4 regions of the Enterobacter sp. CFEC122 genome follow, and region 1 is predicted to be linked to each of the others. Evidence: predicted binding sites of a transcription regulator. Region 1 holds the regulator's gene; each other region holds the start of a gene.
The links. Region 1 encodes sigma-54, which starts transcription at its own class of promoters, with help from an activator protein. Its sites were predicted from a motif close to GTTGGCACANNTTTCGCTNT; they were not measured.
Positions count from the first base shown of each region.

Region 1 (4,259 bases):
TTACCCAACAACCGGGTACGCAGCATTTCCGCCAGCTCGTGAACGGACATCTCAGAGGTGTCGACAATCAGGTCGGCGCGAGAACGCAGCGGCTCCAGCAGATCGCTCTCTTCATCGATTGCGCTCTCCAGGGAGAGGTTCTTACTGGAAAGCGGGTGCAAACGACGGGTGTCGCTGTAGCGGCGAATCAGGGTATTACGGTCTGCATCGAGGAACAGCAGCTGAGGCGAGAACGTGTCAGGCAGGTTACTCATGGCCTGCTCGAAGATCTCTGGCGATTCCGGCATGTTACGAACGTCGATACTGACGGCAGCCGAGGTCTGTCTCTCGGCAAGCGTACGGGCCAGGTCGGGCAACAACACGACCGGAAGGTTATCGACGCAGTAAAAACCCATGTCTTCCAGCGCGCGCAGAGCCACGGATTTCCCCGACCCTGAACGACCGCTGACAATCATCAGCACCATGTTCCGTTTCTCCTCAGGACAACAGATGTGAAGGCCATCTCCTGGTTATGCATCATCCTGATTGCCTTCTGCTTCGGTGATAATTTGATAAAGCTCTTCATCACTTTGAGCCGAGCGCAGTCGACGGCAAATGGTTTTATCAGCCAGACGTTTGGCGACCAGCGACAGCGTATGCAGATGGGTTTTCGTCTGGTCAGCAGGCACCAGCAGCGCGAAGAGGAGATCGACGGGCTGGTTATCAATGGCATCAAAGGCGATCGGTGTTTCAAGCTGCACAAACACACCGACGGCACGCAGGGTATCCTCTTCCAGCTTGCCGTGCGGGATTGCGATGCCGTTGCCGATACCGGTACTGCCCATCTTTTCGCGGGTCAGAATCGCTTCGAACACCACCTGCGGCGGCAGGCCCAGCTGTTTTGCGGCCAGTTCACTGATGATTTCCAGCGCACGTTTTTTGCTCTGGCAGTGAACCGCACTGCGGGTACATTCCTGGTTAAGGACATTGCTCAGTTGAAGAGCGGAATCGTTGTTCATCATAATTTCACCTAAGCGCTAACTGTACAAATGGCCTGTTGTGTTTCACAACAGGCCGTCCTGCACCCGTTAACTGCCCGGACAATTAGTGTTGTTTCAGTTTATCTTTATGTTTATTGAGCTGTCGCGCAAGCTTATCAATCAAGCCGTCGATAGCAGCGTACATGTCTTGCCCTTCCGCACTGGCATGCAGTTCCCCCCCGTTAACATGCAGGGTGGCATCCGAGATATGAGTCACTTTCTCCACTTTCAACACAATGTAGACCTGATTGATCCTTTCGAAATACTGCTCGAGTTTTGCAAACTTCACGTTCACAAAGTCGCGTAAAGCCTCAGTAATTTCGACGTTTTGTCCAGTGATGTTGAGCTGCATAGTGTCTTCCTTATCGGTTGTGTCAGACCAGCTGTTTACGCTGGTTGGACGGCGGAATGGATAAAGACTCTCGATACTTCGCAACAGTACGACGTGCCACCATAATACCCTGATCGGACAGCATGGTGGTTAACTTACTGTCGCTTAGTGGCTTCGCGGGGTTCTCCGCGGCGATCAACTTCTTCACCAGAGCACGAATGGCCGTTGACGACGCTTCGCCGCCGCCCTCGGTATTCACATGGCTGGAGAAGAAATACTTAAGCTCAAAAATACCGCGTGGACTGTGCAGATACTTCTGCGTGGTGACACGGGAAATGGTTGATTCATGCATCTCGACGGCCTGGGCGATATCCGCCAGCACCATCGGTTTCATATACTCTTCGCCCTGCTCAAAGAAAGCCTGCTGCTGTTCGACAATACAGCGGCTGACGCGTAGCAGCGTATCATTTCGGCTCTCCAGACTTTTGATCAGCCATCGCGCTTCCTGCAAATTGCTACGAATATATTGGTTGTCGGCGTCGTTACGCACGCTGGTGCACATGGAGGCATACTGCTGGTTGATTTGCAGGCGAGGGATGCTGTCTGAATTCAGTTCAACGACCCAGCGGCCGTTGTGTTTTCTGACCAGTACATCCGGGATCACGTACTCGGGCTCGCTGGTCTGGATCGACTGACCGGGGCGCGGATCGAGCGACTGGATCAGATTCACCGCTTCTTTCAGCACCTCTTCTTTCAGGCGCGTGACGCGCATCAGGGTGCGGAAATCGTGGTTCGCCAGCAGATCCAGATGATCGCTGATGATCGCGCGCGCCTCCTCGAGCCATGGCGTCTCTTTGCTGAACTGAGAAAGCTGAATCAGCAGGCAGTCGCGCAGATCTTTTGCGGCTACGCCTACCGGATCGAAACGCTGGATGCGCTTCAGAACGGCTTCGACTTCCTCAAGCTCAATCTCGTCGTCGCCCATGCTTTCCAGTATATCGTCGAGGGTGACGGTCAAATAGCCGGTGTCGTCAACGGCATCGACAATCGACGTGGCAATCGCGCGGTCGGTATCGGAGAAGGGGGTGAGTTCCACCTGCCACATCAGGTAATCCTGCAGCGACTGGGTGGTTTCGCCCTGATAGACCGGTAGCTCATCGTCCTGGTAGTCTGCACGCGTACCGGAAGGGGTTCCGGCGGTGTAGATTTCATCCCAGCTGGCATCAAGCGGAAGCTCGTCGGGCATCTCTTTTTGTTCGAGTGCATCCGCGGTATCGAGCGCTTCAGTATCCTGCGATTGCTGGGTATCTACCTCGTCATGAAGATCGGTTTGTTCCAGCAGGGGGTTACTGTCCAGCGCCTGCTGAAGCTCCTGCTGAAGTTCTAACGTGGACAGTTGCAACAGGCGAATTGCCTGCTGTAGCTGCGGCGTCATCGCCAGTTGTTGGCTGAGCCTTAATTGCAAACCTTGCTTCATGTTCAGAGCATTTTTCTCCGGTTCGGCGTTACGTTACCTCTACCCTATCAGAGTCTGAAGTCTTCCCCAAGATAGACGCGCTTAACATGATCGTCTTCGAGGATCTGCTGCGGCGTACCGTGGGCGATCAGATTGCCCTGGCTGACAATATAGGCGCGTTCACATACGGCCAGCGTTTCACGCACGTTGTGGTCGGTAATCAGTACGCCAAGCCCGCTGTCGCGCAGGTGCTCAATGATACGTTTAATGTCGATAACGGAGATGGGGTCAACGCCCGCAAACGGTTCATCCAGAAGGATAAATTTCGGGTTTGCGGCCAGCGCACGCGCAATCTCAACGCGACGGCGTTCGCCCCCGGAGAGTGCCTGACCGAGGCTGTCGCGCAGATGCTCAATGTGGAACTCTTCCATCAGCTCGTTGGCACGATCCTGACGCTGTTCGTTGGTCAGGTCGTTACGAATTTGCAGGACCGCCATCAGGTTGTCGTAAACGCTGAGACGACGGAAAATGGAGGCTTCCTGCGGCAGATAGCCGATCCCGCGACGCGCGCGCGCGTGCAGCGGCAGAAGACTGATGTCTTCATCGTCAATGATAATGTTGCCGGCATCGCGCGGCACAATACCCACGACCATGTAGAAGGTGGTCGTTTTACCCGCACCGTTCGGGCCAAGCAGCCCCACGATTTCGCCGGAGTTGACGGTCAGACTGACATCTTCTACGACACGGCGGCCCTTATAGGCCTTCGCGAGGTTTTTTGCAGTTAATGTTGCCATAACGAATTAGTTACTCTTCTTCTGTGCCGGGGCCTGGCCCTTGCCTTTGTCCTGCAGCTGCGACGGAACCAGTACGGTGGTCACGCGTTTGCCTTTCTCGCTGGAGGCCTGCATTTTTTGCTCTTTAACCAGATAGGTAATCTGGTCGCCGGTAATGTTGCTGTCCAGCTGTTCCAGATACGCATTCCCGGTCAGGATGACCAGATCCTTCGCCAGCTCATAGTGCATGTGCGTAGCGCGGCCTTTCACCGGCTTGCCGTTGTCCTGCATCTGGTAGAAGGTCGCCGGATTACCATAGCCATCGATAATCTCTTTGCCCTGCTCGCCACCCGGACGGGTCACGACCACTTTGTCGGCGTTGATTTTGATGGTGCCCTGGGTCATGACGACGTTACCCGTGAAGGTGACGACGTTACCCTGCATATCGAGAGACTGGGTGTCGGACTCAATATGGATCGGCTGGTCGGTATCGCCCGTTACAGCAAGCGCGGGGAGACTGGCCGCCAGCATCGCGCTGGCGATAATTACTTTAAGGCTGAGTTTGTTTGTTTTGAATTTCATAGGAGGTTCTAACCTTTTCAATCAGCTCGGCGTTCTTGCTGCGTAAGTTCCCGCGCATTCTTAAACCGCTGGAATTAAATGTTGTGCCATACAGTGTG
Region 1 covers NZ_JBRIQR010000006.1:75,125-79,383, reverse strand. The annotation lists gene rapZ (RNase adapter RapZ) at 1-464, opposite strand, end outside; gene ptsN (PTS IIA-like nitrogen regulatory protein PtsN) at 510-1,001, opposite strand; gene hpf (ribosome hibernation promoting factor) at 1,084-1,371, opposite strand; gene rpoN (RNA polymerase factor sigma-54) at 1,394-2,827, opposite strand; gene lptB (LPS export ABC transporter ATP-binding protein) at 2,875-3,600, opposite strand; gene lptA (lipopolysaccharide ABC transporter substrate-binding protein LptA) at 3,607-4,161, opposite strand; gene lptC (LPS export ABC transporter periplasmic protein LptC) at 4,130-4,259, opposite strand, start outside.

Region 2 (4,259 bases), on a different contig from region 1:
AAAATTCGTGGAAGGGCACGCCGCCTTCTTTCGCGCGTCGCCCAAATTCCAGACCGAAAAAGGTGGGGGGAGGGGCCGACACGCCGTTGGGGCCGCCGGTGAAGGTCAGCCAGTTGTTCAGTATCAGGCGAATAATCTCCCCGAAGCCGAGGGTGACGATGGCCAGATAGTCACCGTGCATGCGCAGTACCGGGAAGCCGAGCAGGGCGCCTGCGGCGGCGGCCATGATTGCCGCCAGCGGCAGCATGCTCCAGAAGCCCAGGCCGAGATACTGGTATCCCAGCGCCAGGCCGTACGCCCCAATCGCGTAGAACGCGACATATCCCAGATCCAGCAGGCCGGCCAGGCCCACGACGATGTTCAGCCCCAGACCGAGAAGCACGTAGATCAGCCCGAGGATGGCGACGGTCAGAACATACTTGGTGGCGACAAACGGAAAGCAAATCGCAAGGGTAATCACCAGAGGAATAATCCAGCGCATGCGGCTTTTATATTCCGGGGGGCGGACATATACGCCCGCGCTGTCGGCCTCGAAGCGCGCCTGGAAACGAGCACCTGCAGCGGTACCTAAAAAAGCGCTCAGCAGAAAACGCCCCGCCATGACAATGCCCACCATCCAGGCCAGGCGCTGCCCGGCGAAGGTAAAGCTATATCCGTCCAGCACCACACCTGCAATGGGGCCGAAGATAATCAGCGCAATCAGCCCGGAAAAAATTGCGTCCAGAATGCAGCGTTTAAGTGAAAAACCGTGTGACGTCATCATTGTCTCCCTCACACTTTGGCCACAATCGGGCGCCCGAGCAGCCCCTGAGGGCGGAAAATCAGGATCATCACCAGCAGGCCAAACGAGAAGACATCTTTATAGTCCGAGTTCACCATGCCCGAGAACTGCGCTTCCGCCACGCCCAGGATAAGGCCACCGAGCATGGCGCCGGGGAGGGAACCGATGCCGCCCAGTACCGCCGCCGTGAAGGCTTTAATGCCGATCACGAACCCGACGTAGAAATCAAAGGTGCCGTAATTCATGGTGATCAGCACCCCCGCCAGGCCCGCCATCGCCGCGCCGATGACGAAGACCAGCGAAATAATCCGGTCGGTGTTAATCCCCAGAATGGAGGCCATTTTGCGATCCTGCTGCACCGCACGGCACATCCGCCCCAGCCGGGTACGGTTGATTATCCAGGTGAGCACCAGCATGCCGGCAAACGAGGCCACCAGAATAAACACTTTGGTGTAGGTTATCTGCACGAACCCTTCGCCCAGATGCAGGCGAATCACGCCGTCCAGCATGGTTGGTACCCCTTGCTGGCGCGGGCCCTGGCTCAGCTGCGCGTAGTTTTGCAGGATAAGCGATATCCCGATGGCGGAGATCAGCGGTGCCAGGCGCGTGGAGTTGCGCAGCGGCTTATAGGCGATACGCTCGATGGTCCAGCCGTACACCCCGGTGACCACAATGGTGAACACCAGCGTGCCGAGGATCAGCAGCGGGAAGGACTGCAGGCCGAAGAATGAGAGCAGCGCCAGGCCAATGGCGCAGAGATAGGCGGAAATCATATACACTTCGCCGTGGGCGAAATTAATCATGCCGATAATGCCGTACACCATGGTGTAGCCGATGGCGATCAGGCCGTAGACGGAACCCAGCGTTAAGCCATTGATTAACTGTTGCAGGAAGAATGTACTCATTTTAGCGCGCTCGTTTTATAGGCTGCGCGAGCCGCGCAGCCTGATGTTTATTACGCGCCGACGGGCGAGCCCATCGACGTTGAGCGTGACTCCGTCCCGTTACTCCACTTCCTTATATTTTCCTTTGTCGTCCCACTGGTAAACCACGTAGTCAGAGACTTTCAGATCGCCTTTGCTGTCCCAGGCTTTTTTGCCCATCACCGTGTCGACGGAATTGGCCTTCAGCCACTCGCTGGCTTTGGCAGAGTCCTTGCCGCCAGTGGCCTTGAAGGCCGCGGCAATCGCCTGTACCGAGGCGTAGGAGTAGAGGGTGTAACCTTCCGGCTCGAATTTACCGGCGCGGAATTTCTCGATTACCGCTTTGCCGTCCGGGATCAGGCGCGGATCTTTACCGAAGGTCATGTAAATGCCATTGGTATATTGCGGGCCGCCCGCCGCGGTCACCATCTCTTCGTTGACGATACAGTCCCCGGAGAAGAATTTCGCCTGCACGCCCTGCTCACGCATCTGGCGAACCAGCGGGCCGGCTTCCGGATGACAGCCACCGAAGAACACGACGTCCGGTTTTTGCGCGCCGATCTTAGTGACCAGCGCGTTAAAGTCTTTTTCACCGCGGGATAACCCCTCGTACATCACATCCTGAACCCCGCGTTTCGCCAGCGCCGCTTTGGTGGCGTCAGCCAGGCCCTGACCATAGGTGTCTTTATCGTGAATAATCACCACCCGTTTGGCTTTCAGCTTGTCGATGATGAAGTCGCTGGCCACCTGGCCCTGCTGGTCATCGCGGCCGCACATGCGGAACATGTCGCTCATGCCGCGTTCGGTAATCAGCGGGTTGGTTGAACCGGGGGTAATAGCGATGATCCCCGCATCGCTGTAAACCTCGGAGGCGGGCATGGTGGAAGAGGAGCAGAAATGACCGACCACGGCGTTGACTTTATCCTGGTCGACTAAGCGGTTGGCCACCGCCACCGCCTGCTTAGGCTCGCAGGCGTCATCCCCCTGAACCAGTTTGATCTTTTCGCCGTTAATGCCGCCGGCGGCGTTAATGTCTTCAGCGGCCTGCGTTGCGCCGTGCCAGTACTGATCGCCATAGGTGGCATTAGGACCCGTGAACGGCCCGGCCACGCCAATCACGATATCTGCCCTGGCGGAAAACGCCGTCACCAGGCAACCGGCCAACACGAGAGAAAGCGGAGTTCTGATAAATTTCAGCGACATTATTATGTTCCTTAGCAAAGAGGTTTTTGCACCACGGCGTAAACCCGAACGCCCGACGGCGCAGCCAATCCGAAACACGAGCAAGAACAAAATGCACTAAACGAACAAGATACAGACGGCATCCTGCATATACGGCGAGGTTTCCCTGCGCAGCGTCGCGCGAAGAACATTAAGCAAAAACGTTGCCAGAATGGTTAACCCATTGAGGGGCCTGTGACATGTTTGAGTATAGAGCGCCGCGTTATGCCGCCTTGCGGGAGGAGAAGAAATTACAGCGGAGATCACATATCGTTAACAATAAAGCCCATAAGTTGTGCAAAGGTCACGATTTGCACGTTTTTGCAGCAATAAAGACCTAAACTTCAGCCCGGAGAGGCGTGAGATATGTGTTAGGATCGTTTCCTTTTTATCAGGAGTGTCAGCGATGACTGAAGGCCCATTAAATGAAAGCGAAATGGCGTGGCTTGAAGAGACGTTAATGTCTTACGGTCATGACGATGCGTCCGTGCTTGACGTGTCTGAACTGGACGGCATGTTTACCGCAGTGCTTTCCGGTCCTGTTGTCGTTGAGCCAGATACCTGGCTGGTGGCGGTGTGGGGTGGCGAGAAATACATTCCGCGCTGGAAAAACGATCGCGAGATGAACCGTTTTATCGATCTTTGCTTTAAGCATATGAACGATATTGCCGAGCGCCTGAGCGAATATCCGGACCAGTTTGAACCGATGTTTGGCTATAACGACATTGACGGTGAGAGCTATACCGTGGTGGAAGAGTGGTGCTACGGCTATATGCGCGGCGTGGCGCTGACGGACTGGTCAGCCTTGCCGGACGAGCTGAAGGCCGATCTGGATGTGATTGCGCTGCACGGTAGCGAAGAGATCGGCGACCAGCTGGATGAATTGACCGAAGAAGAATATACCGCCAGCATTGAACGTATTCAGCCTGCGGCGCTGCGCTTGTATAACTACTGGGTGAACAATCCGCAGCAGCCGGAGGTGAAGAAGCCGATGGTGAACGGCACGAAGGTTGGGCGTAACGATCCGTGTCCTTGCGGCAGCGGGAAGAAGTTCAAGAGCTGCTGTTTGCACTGATAAAAAAGGGGCTGATGACAGCCCCTTTTTTTATTAACCCACTTCCGGCAGCATCCCGGCTGCAATCAACACTTGCACCAGAATAATCACTACCCCACAGCCAAACACAATGCACAGCAGCGGTTTTCCGCCCGCCACGCGATACCCTTGCTGAGGATGCTGCTGACGGCTCTTCCACGCCAGCAGGGAAGGGAGGAGCAGGGCAAGGACCGAGAGCGCCACCCCCGCATACCCCAGCGCCATCACAAACCCGCGTGGA
Region 2 covers NZ_JBRIQR010000010.1:37,031-41,289, forward strand. The annotation lists gene livM (high-affinity branched-chain amino acid ABC transporter permease LivM) at 1-760, opposite strand, end outside; gene ACVCAM_RS09000 (ABC transporter permease subunit) at 772-1,686, opposite strand; gene ACVCAM_RS09005 (branched-chain amino acid ABC transporter substrate-binding protein) at 1,786-2,907, opposite strand; gene ACVCAM_RS09010 (YecA/YgfB family protein) at 3,332-4,000, shown strand; gene tyrP (tyrosine transporter TyrP) at 4,034-4,259, opposite strand, start outside.
Region 2: ACVCAM_RS09005 (branched-chain amino acid ABC transporter substrate-binding protein) is a predicted target of sigma-54. The motif match lies at 3,078-3,097, and genes of this name have one in related genera.

Region 3 (4,259 bases), on a different contig from region 1:
TCGCCGTACAGCAGCGCGCCGACGTCCGGCTCCACGTCGAACATGTTTTGCAACGCATCCAGCGTGTCGCGGGCTTCCGCTTCGTTAATCACGCTCATGGCAAACCCCACGTGGACCAGCACCCACTGGCCGAGACGCGACGCGCCCGTTTCATCGGTGCTGCCCACCAGCGTCAGGTCGACGTCGCGCAGGATGCCGCAAACCTCGACTTTGGCCTGATTACCGTTGAGGGAATGGATTTGTCCCGGTACGCCTATGCACATCGTTCGTTCTCCAGCCAGCGTAACCAGCCGTCCATGCCATCGCCGCGCGTGGCGGAGACCAGCAGGATCTCAATCTCCGGGTTCACCTCGCGGGCATACGCCAGGCACTTATCCACGTCGAAATTCAGGTACGGCAGCAGGTCGACTTTGTTCAGCAGCATCAGGGATGCCGCGGCGAACATGTGGGGGTATTTCAGCGGCTTGTCTTCGCCCTCGGTCACCGAAAGCACCGCCACCTTGTGTCGTTCACCCAGATCGAAGCTCGCCGGGCAGACCAGGTTGCCGACGTTTTCAATAAACAGGATGCCGTTATCCGCCAGCGGCAGGCGCGGGGCGGCGTCGGCAATCATCTGCGCATCCAGATGGCAGCCTTTGCCGGTGTTAACCTGAATTGCCGGGGTGCCGGTTTCGCGGATGCGCGCCGCGTCGTTTACCGTTTGCTGGTCGCCCTCGATCACCGCGCAGGAGACGCGCCCGTTGAGGCGTTTGAGCGTTTCGGTCAGCAGCGTGGTTTTGCCGGAACCGGGGCTGGAGACCAGGTTCAGCGCCAGCTGTTTGCGGGCGGCGAAGCGGGCGCGGTTGCGGGTGGCGATCTGGTTATTTTTGTCCAGCACGTTGATTTCCACGTCCAGCATCTGGCGCTGGCTCATGCCCGGCGCGTGGGTACCCGCTTCGCCGTGGCCGTAATGCAGGTCGCCCGCGTCGGAACGCTGCGGCACAAAGGTAATGCCGGTCAGGGCTGCCGCAGGGCGCGGGGCAGGGGAAAAGGGCGCGGAGCGAAACGCGGAGTGGGGACGGTGCTCATCCCCTTCTATATACAGGTTGCCTTCGGCGCAACCGCAGGTACTACACATACTTTACTCCTTCTCGATTTCGAGGCGTTGGATCTGCATGCCGTCATCCGCCACGATGCGCAGCCCGGTGCTCTGACACTGCGGACAGCGCTGTACCTTTGATGAGAGCAGGGTGACGTACTGCTGACACTGTTCGCACCAGCACTCCGCCTGCTGCTCCTCAATATGCAGTTCGCAGCCTTCCGCCAGCGTGCCGCGGCACACCAGCTCAAAACAGAAGGTCAGGGCGCTGGTCTCGACGCAGGAAAACGCCCCGACCTTCAGCCAGACGCCGGTGACGCGTTTCGCGTGGTTTTGCACAGCCTGCTGTTCGATAAGTTCCAGAGCCCGCTGGCAGAGGGTGATTTCGTGCATGACGCCTCCTCAATGAATTGCCCCGGTAATGCAATAACAGTGCCAGCTTGATTTTTGTTAAGGCGTGTCGATGTCACCGCTGTCGAAATGACACGTCGACACCGCGTTGTTGACAGCGAATTTTTAATTAAATCCATTAAAAATCATAAACATAAAAACTGGCATGGAATCTGCTTAACAGGCGCTATCTCCATTAAACGGATACCTTTTATGACTATTTGGGAAATCAGCGAAAAAGCGGAATACATCGCGCAGCGTCATCAGCAGTTACAGGACCAGTGGCACCTTTACTGCAACTCTCTGGTTCAGGGCATTACCTTGTCGAAAGCGCGTCTTCACCACGCGATGAGCTGTGCGGCGCAGGGCGATATGCGCTTTGTTCTCTTCGGCCATTTCATCATCAATGTCACCCTGGCGGATAACTTCAACAGCCACACCATCGAGTACTACCTCGAGACAAAAGACGGTGAAAAACAGTGTATTGCAAAGGCGCAGCTGATGGCTGACGGCATGGTGGACGGCCACGTCAGCAACCGCGATCGCCAGCAGGTACTGGAGCACTATCTGGAAAAAATCGCCCCGGTTTATAACGGCCTGTACACCGCCGTTGAACACGATCTCCCGGTCAACCTGAAGCAGCTGATGGACGGAAATACCTCAGCGAACGTGGCCTGACCCCCAGTGTGTCGAGAAGTGTCGACAAGACAGTTTTTCGTCAAAAATGACTATCACCAGAGGATAACCCGGTGAACCGTTTTGTAATTGCTGACTCGACGGTCTGTATTGGCTGTCGAACCTGTGAGGCGGCGTGTTCGGAAACGCATCGCCTGCATGGGCTACAGTCCATGCCGCGCCTGCACGTCATGCGTAATGAAAAAGAGTCTGCCCCGCAGCTCTGCCATCACTGTGAAGATGCCCCCTGCGCGGGTGTCTGTCCCGTGAACGCCATCACCCGCGTGGATGGCGCAGTCCAGCTGAACGAAAGCCTGTGCGTAAGCTGCAAGCTGTGCGGCATTGCCTGCCCGTTCGGCGCGATTGAATTCTCCGGCAGCCGCCCGCTGCATATTCCGGCCAATGCCAACTCGCCTAAAGCCCCGCCCGCGCCTCCGGCGCCTGCACGCGTCAGCACGCTGCTGGACTGGGTGCCCGGCATCCGCGCCGTGGCGGTGAAGTGCGACCTGTGCAGCTTCGATGAACAGGGCCCGGCCTGCGTGCGCACCTGTCCAACCAAAGCGCTGATTCTGGTGAACATTCGCGACATCGCCCGCACCAGCAAGCGCAAGCGCGAGCTGACCATTAATACCGACGTCGGCGATCTTTCGCTTCTGCAGGCGCTCAACGAGGGGGTGAAATGAACGCGATTACGATGATTACCAGCGCCGTGGCGTACTTTGCCGCCGCCGCCGTGCTGGCGTGGCTTCTGTCATTCCATAAAACCCTGAGCGGCTGGATCGCCGGGATCGGCGGGGCGGTCGGCAGCCTGATGACGCTGGCGGCGGGTGGAGTTGTCCTGCTCGGCGGGCAGTCCGCAGAGGCCGTGATGCCGCTGATTCGCCACACCGTTGCGATTACGCCGCTGAACGCCATCTGGCTGGTGACCTTTGGCCTGTGCGGGCTGTTTATCAGCCTGTTCAATATCGACTGGCACCGCCATCCGCACGCCAAAGCCAACGGCCTGCTGGTGAACCTGCTGATGGCGACGGCGGTCTGCACCGTGATCGCCAGCAACCTCGGCGCGCTGGTGGTGATGGCGGAGATTATGGCGCTGTGCGGCGTGTTCCTGACCGGCTGCAGCGCCTCCGGGAAAGTGTGGTTTGCGCTGGGACGCCTCGGGACGCTGCTGCTGGCGCTGGCCTGCTGGCGGGTGTGGCAGCGTTTCGGCACGCTGGAGTTCGCTGCGCTTAACGGGCATCCGCTGGGCAATGACGTCTGGCTGCTGGGCGTGATCGGCTTTGGCCTGCTGGCCGGGATTATCCCGCTGCACGGCTGGGTGCCGCAGGCGCATGCGAATGCCTCCGCGCCCGCTGCCGCGCTGTTTTCTGTGGTGGTGATGAAGGTCGGTCTGTTCGGGATTCTGGCGATGACGCTGACCGGCGGCCAGCCGCCGCTGTGGTGGGGCGTGGTGCTGCTGATTGCGGGCATGATCACCGCCTTCATCGGCGGCCTCTACGCGCTGATGGAGCACAATATCCAGCGTCTTCTGGCGTACCACACGCTGGAGAATATCGGCATCATCCTGCTCGGCATGGGCGCGGGCGTGACCGGGCTGGCGCTTAATCAACCGGCGCTGATTGCCGCTGGCTTTATCGGCGGTCTGTATCACCTGATCAACCACAGCTTGTTTAAAAGCACCCTGTTCCTCGGGGCGGGCAGCGTCTGGTTCCGCACTGGCCATCGGGATATCGAAAAGCTCGGTGGGATTGGCAAAAAAATGCCGGTGATTTCGCTAGCGATGCTGGTTGGGCTGATGGCGATGGCCGCGCTGCCGCCGCTGAACGGCTTTGCCGGGGAGTGGGTGATCTATCAGTCCTTCTTCGCCCTCGGTCAGAGCGAGGCGTTTATCGCCCGCCTGCTGGGGCCGCTGCTGGCGGTCGGGCTGGCGATTACCGGGGCGCTGGCCGTGATGTGCATGGCGAAAGTCTATGGCGTGACCTTCCTTGGCGCACCGCGTACGCGTGAGGCTGAGAACGCCTGCTGCGCACCGGTACTGATGGGCGTAAGCGTGGTCGCGCTGGCGCTGTGCTGCATCGCGGGCGGGGTTGCCGCGCCGTGGCTGCTGCCGCTGCTG
Region 3 covers NZ_JBRIQR010000013.1:5,208-9,466, reverse strand. The annotation lists gene ACVCAM_RS11025 (HypC/HybG/HupF family hydrogenase formation chaperone) at 1-263, opposite strand, end outside; gene hypB (hydrogenase nickel incorporation protein HypB) at 254-1,117, opposite strand; gene hypA (hydrogenase maturation nickel metallochaperone HypA) at 1,121-1,471, opposite strand; gene hycA (formate hydrogenlyase regulator HycA) at 1,682-2,146, shown strand; gene ACVCAM_RS11005 (4Fe-4S dicluster domain-containing protein) at 2,218-2,826, shown strand; gene hycC (formate hydrogenlyase subunit 3) at 2,823-4,259, shown strand, end outside.
Region 3: hypA (hydrogenase maturation nickel metallochaperone HypA) is a predicted target of sigma-54. The motif match lies at 1,499-1,518, and genes of this name have one in related genera.

Region 4 (4,259 bases), on a different contig from region 1:
TGATTATTCCACGCCTGCAGGAAAAATCGGTCGCCCTGCTGGCGATGACCGGGAAATCCCGCTCGCCCCTGGCGCTGGCCGCCAAGGCAACGCTGGATATTTCCGTTGAGCGTGAAGCCTGTCCGATGCACCTCGCCCCCACCTCCAGCACCGTGAATACCCTGATGATGGGCGACGCGCTGGCGATGGCGGTGATGCAGGCGCGCGGGTTTAACGAAGAAGATTTCGCCCGCTCGCATCCGGCGGGGGCGCTCGGGGCGCGCCTGCTCAACAAGGTCCACCACCTGATGCGCACAGAAGATGCGATTCCACAGGTCAAACTCAATACCAGCGTCATGGACGCGATGCTGGAGCTCAGCCGCACCGGTCTGGGGCTGGTGGCGGTGTGCGACGACGACGGGTACGTCAAAGGCGTGTTCACCGACGGCGACCTGCGCCGCTGGCTGGTGGGCGGTGGCAAACTGGAAACCAAAGTGTCGGACGCCATGACCCAGGGCGGGCTGACGCTGAACGCCGAGAGCCGCGCCATTGAAGCCAAAGAGGTGCTGATGAAGCGCAAAATCACCGCCGCACCGGTGGTGGATGACACCGGCAGGCTGTGCGGTGCCATCAACCTGCAGGATTTCTATCAGGCCGGGATTATCTAACCCTTCAGCCCGAGACGCTTCGCCAGCCGGTGCAGGTTGGCGACGTCCATCTCCAGCGCTCGGGCGCACGCCGCCCAGTTGCGGTTATTCTGCTCCAGCGCGCGGGTAATCATCTGACGCTGAAACGCCTCTGTCGCGTCACGCAGATTTTCATGCGCTCTCTCTGGTACAGCCTGCGCAATAGACGAAATTTCATCATGCTGCGCAAAATGCCGGGCATGTATAACCACTTCATCACCCGAACGCGTCGCTCGCGCCAGCACCACCGCGCGGTGAATCGCGTGTTCCAGCTCGCGCACGTTGCCCGGCCAGCCGTAGCTCAGCAGATGCGATCTCGCCCCCGGGCTTAACACCACGCGGGAAAGCCCCATCCTGAGACGGCACTGTTCGCAGAAATAGCCCGCCAGCAGCACCACGTCGTCCCCGCGCTCGCGCAGCGGCGGCACGGTAAGCGGGAACACGCTCAGGCGGTGGAACAGGTCGGCGCGGAAGTTTCCGTCCAGCACCGCTTCACGCAGGTCGCGGTTCGTCGCCGCCAGCACGCGAACGTCCACTCTGTGACTGCGGTCGTCCCCCACGCGCTGGATATCGCCGTACTGCAATACGCGCAGGAGTTTGGCCTGGAGCGACAGGGAAAGCTCGCCAATTTCATCCAGAAACAGCGTGCCGTTATCGGCCATTTCGAACTTGCCGCTGCGGTTGCTGATGGCGCCGGTAAACGCCCCTTTGACGTGGCCAAACAATTCGCTTTCCGCCACGCTTTCCGGCAGCGCGGCGCAGTTGAGGTACACCAGCGGACTGACCGCGCGCGGCGACGCTTCGTGAATCGACTTCGCCACCAGCTCCTTGCCGGTGCCGGTCTCCCCGAAGATCAGCACGTTCAAATCGGACGCGGCAACAATCTCAATCTCTTTTTTGAGCTGCGCCATGCCCGGCGAGAGGCCAATCATCTCCGTGTGCGTCACCTGCTCAAACGCCGCCGGGCTGCCGGGAGAAATATTCTGACTCTCCAGCTGTTCAATCAGCAGCGCATTGTTCAGCGCCCCGGCGGCCAGGGCGGCAATCAGGCGAAGCTCCTCATCGCTGAAGGTATCGAACTGGTCCGGCGACAGGCCGTCGAGGGTCAGCGCCCCAATCAGATTCTGCCCGGCAAACAGCGGCAGGCCGATACAGGCGTGCACCTTCAGGCTCTCCTGGCCTGGAATCAGCCCGTCGTACGGGTCGGGCAGATCGCTGTCCGCCGGGAAACGCACCACGTCACCCGCGCGGGCGATGGTCTCCAGACGCGGATGGCCTTCAAGGGTAAAGCGCCGCCCGAGCACGTCCTTCGCCAGGCCGTCGATGGCCAGGGGAATAAACTGCCGCCCCTCGTAGCGCAGCAGCGCCGAGGCGTCGCACGCCAGCACGTGGCGCAGCGTGGAGATCAGCCGCTGGAAGCGGTCCTGATGACCAATACCGGTTTGCAGTTCAATGGCGATTTTCGCCAGCACGTCTACGGAAAAGCTCATCTCTGCCTCGCTGTCATTTTGACAATGCATGTTGTCATAGTGACACTGTTTTTAATAGTCATAATGACTACCCATTTCGGATCGTCAAAGTATTAACCTATAAAAATCAATATGTTAAAAGTTGGCACGCGGCTTGATATAAGCAAACCATCCTATTTGAAAAACGCGATATTACGCTGAGGTTTGCTATGTCTATTCTGGTTAAAAATAACATTCATTGGGTGGGTCAACGTGACTGGGAAGTGCGCGATTTCCACGGGACGGAATATAAAACGCTGCGCGGCAGCAGCTACAACAGCTATCTCATTCGTGAAGGTAAAAATGTGCTGATCGATACCGTCGATCACAAGTTCAGCCGCGAGTTCGTGCAGAACCTGCGCGGCGAAATCGATCTGAACGCCATCGACTACATCATCATCAACCACGCGGAGGAGGATCACGCCGGGGCCCTGACCGAGCTGATGTCGTATATTCCGGACACTCCGATCTACTGCACCACCAACGCCATCGACTCGATCAACGGCCACCACCACCATCCGGAGTGGAACTTCCACATCGTGAAAACCGGCGACGCGCTGGATATCGGCAACGGCAAGCAGCTGATCTTCGTGGAAACGCCCATGCTGCACTGGCCGGACAGCATGATGACCTACATGACCGGCGACGCGGTGCTGTTCAGCAACGACGCCTTCGGCCAGCACTACTGCGATGAACGTCTGTTCAACGACGAGGTGGATCAGACCGAGCTGTTCGAACAGTGCCAGCGCTACTACGCCAATATCCTGACTCCGTTCAGCCGTCTGGTGACGCCTAAAATCACCGAGATCCTCGGCTTTAACCTGCCGGTGGAGATGATTGCCACCTCCCACGGCGTGGTGTGGCGTGAAAACCCCACCCAGATCGTGGAGCTGTACCTGAAGTGGGCGGCGGATTATCAGGAAGATCGCATCACGATCTTCTACGACACCATGTCCAACAACACCCGCATGATGGCGGACGCCATTGCCCAGGGCATCAACGAGGTGGACCCGAACGTGGCGGTGAAAATCTTCAACGTGGCGCGCAGCGATAAAAACGAGATCCTCACCAACGTCTTCCGCTCCAAGGGCGTGCTGGTGGGCACCTCCACCATGAACAACGTGATGATGCCGAAGATTGCCGGTCTGGTCGAAGAGATGACCGGCCTGCGTTTTCGCAACAAGCGCGCCAGCGCCTTTGGCTCCCACGGCTGGAGCGGCGGCGCGGTCGACCGCCTTTCCACCCGTTTACAGGATGCAGGGTTTGAGATGTCGATGAGCCTGAAAGCGAAATGGCGGCCGGATATCGACGCCCTGGAAATCTGCCGCCAGCACGGCCGCGACATTGCCCGTCAGTGGGCGCTCGCACCGCTGCCGGAAACCGCCCCCGCTGCGGCGGTTGCGCCGGAAGCCGTAGCTGAAGCCGCCGCTACCGACCTCGGTCCTTGCATGCAGTGCAGCGTGTGCCAGTGGATTTACGACCCGGAACGGGGCGAGCCGCTGCAGGATGTCGCGCCGGGCACGCCGTGGAGCGAGGTGCCGGACACCTTCCTCTGCCCGGAATGTTCCCTCGGGAAAGACGTTTTTGATGAACTGGCAACGGAGGCAAAATGAGCCACGGTATCGTCATTATCGGCTCGGGCTTTGCCGCCCGCCAGCTGGTGAAAAATATCCGCAAGCAGGACGCTAACGTGCCGTTGACGCTGATCGCCGCCGACAGCATGGACGAGTACAACAAGCCTGATTTAAGCCACGTCATTAGCCAGAACCAGCGCGCCGACGATCTCACCCGCCAGACGGCGGGGGCGTTCGCAGAACAGTTTAACCTGCGTCTGTTTCCGTACACCTGGGTCACCGATATCGACGCCAACGCCCGTCTGGTGAAAGCGAAAGATAAAACCTGGCAGTACGACAAGCTGGTGCTGGCCACGGGTGCCTCTGCGTTTGTGCCGCCGGTTGAGGGCCGCGAGCTGATGGTCACGCTCAACAGCCAGCAGGCGTATCAGGCGAGCGAAACGGAGCTTCGCGACGCCACGCGGGTGATGATTGTCGGCGGCGGGCTGATCGGTACCGAGCTGGCGATGGAT
Region 4 covers NZ_JBRIQR010000012.1:127,694-131,952, forward strand. The annotation lists gene gutQ (arabinose-5-phosphate isomerase GutQ) at 1-647, shown strand, start outside; gene norR (nitric oxide reductase transcriptional regulator NorR) at 644-2,155, opposite strand; gene norV (anaerobic nitric oxide reductase flavorubredoxin) at 2,344-3,786, shown strand; gene norW (NADH:flavorubredoxin reductase NorW) at 3,783-4,259, shown strand, end outside.
Region 4: norV (anaerobic nitric oxide reductase flavorubredoxin) is a predicted target of sigma-54. The motif match lies at 2,276-2,295, and genes of this name have one in related genera.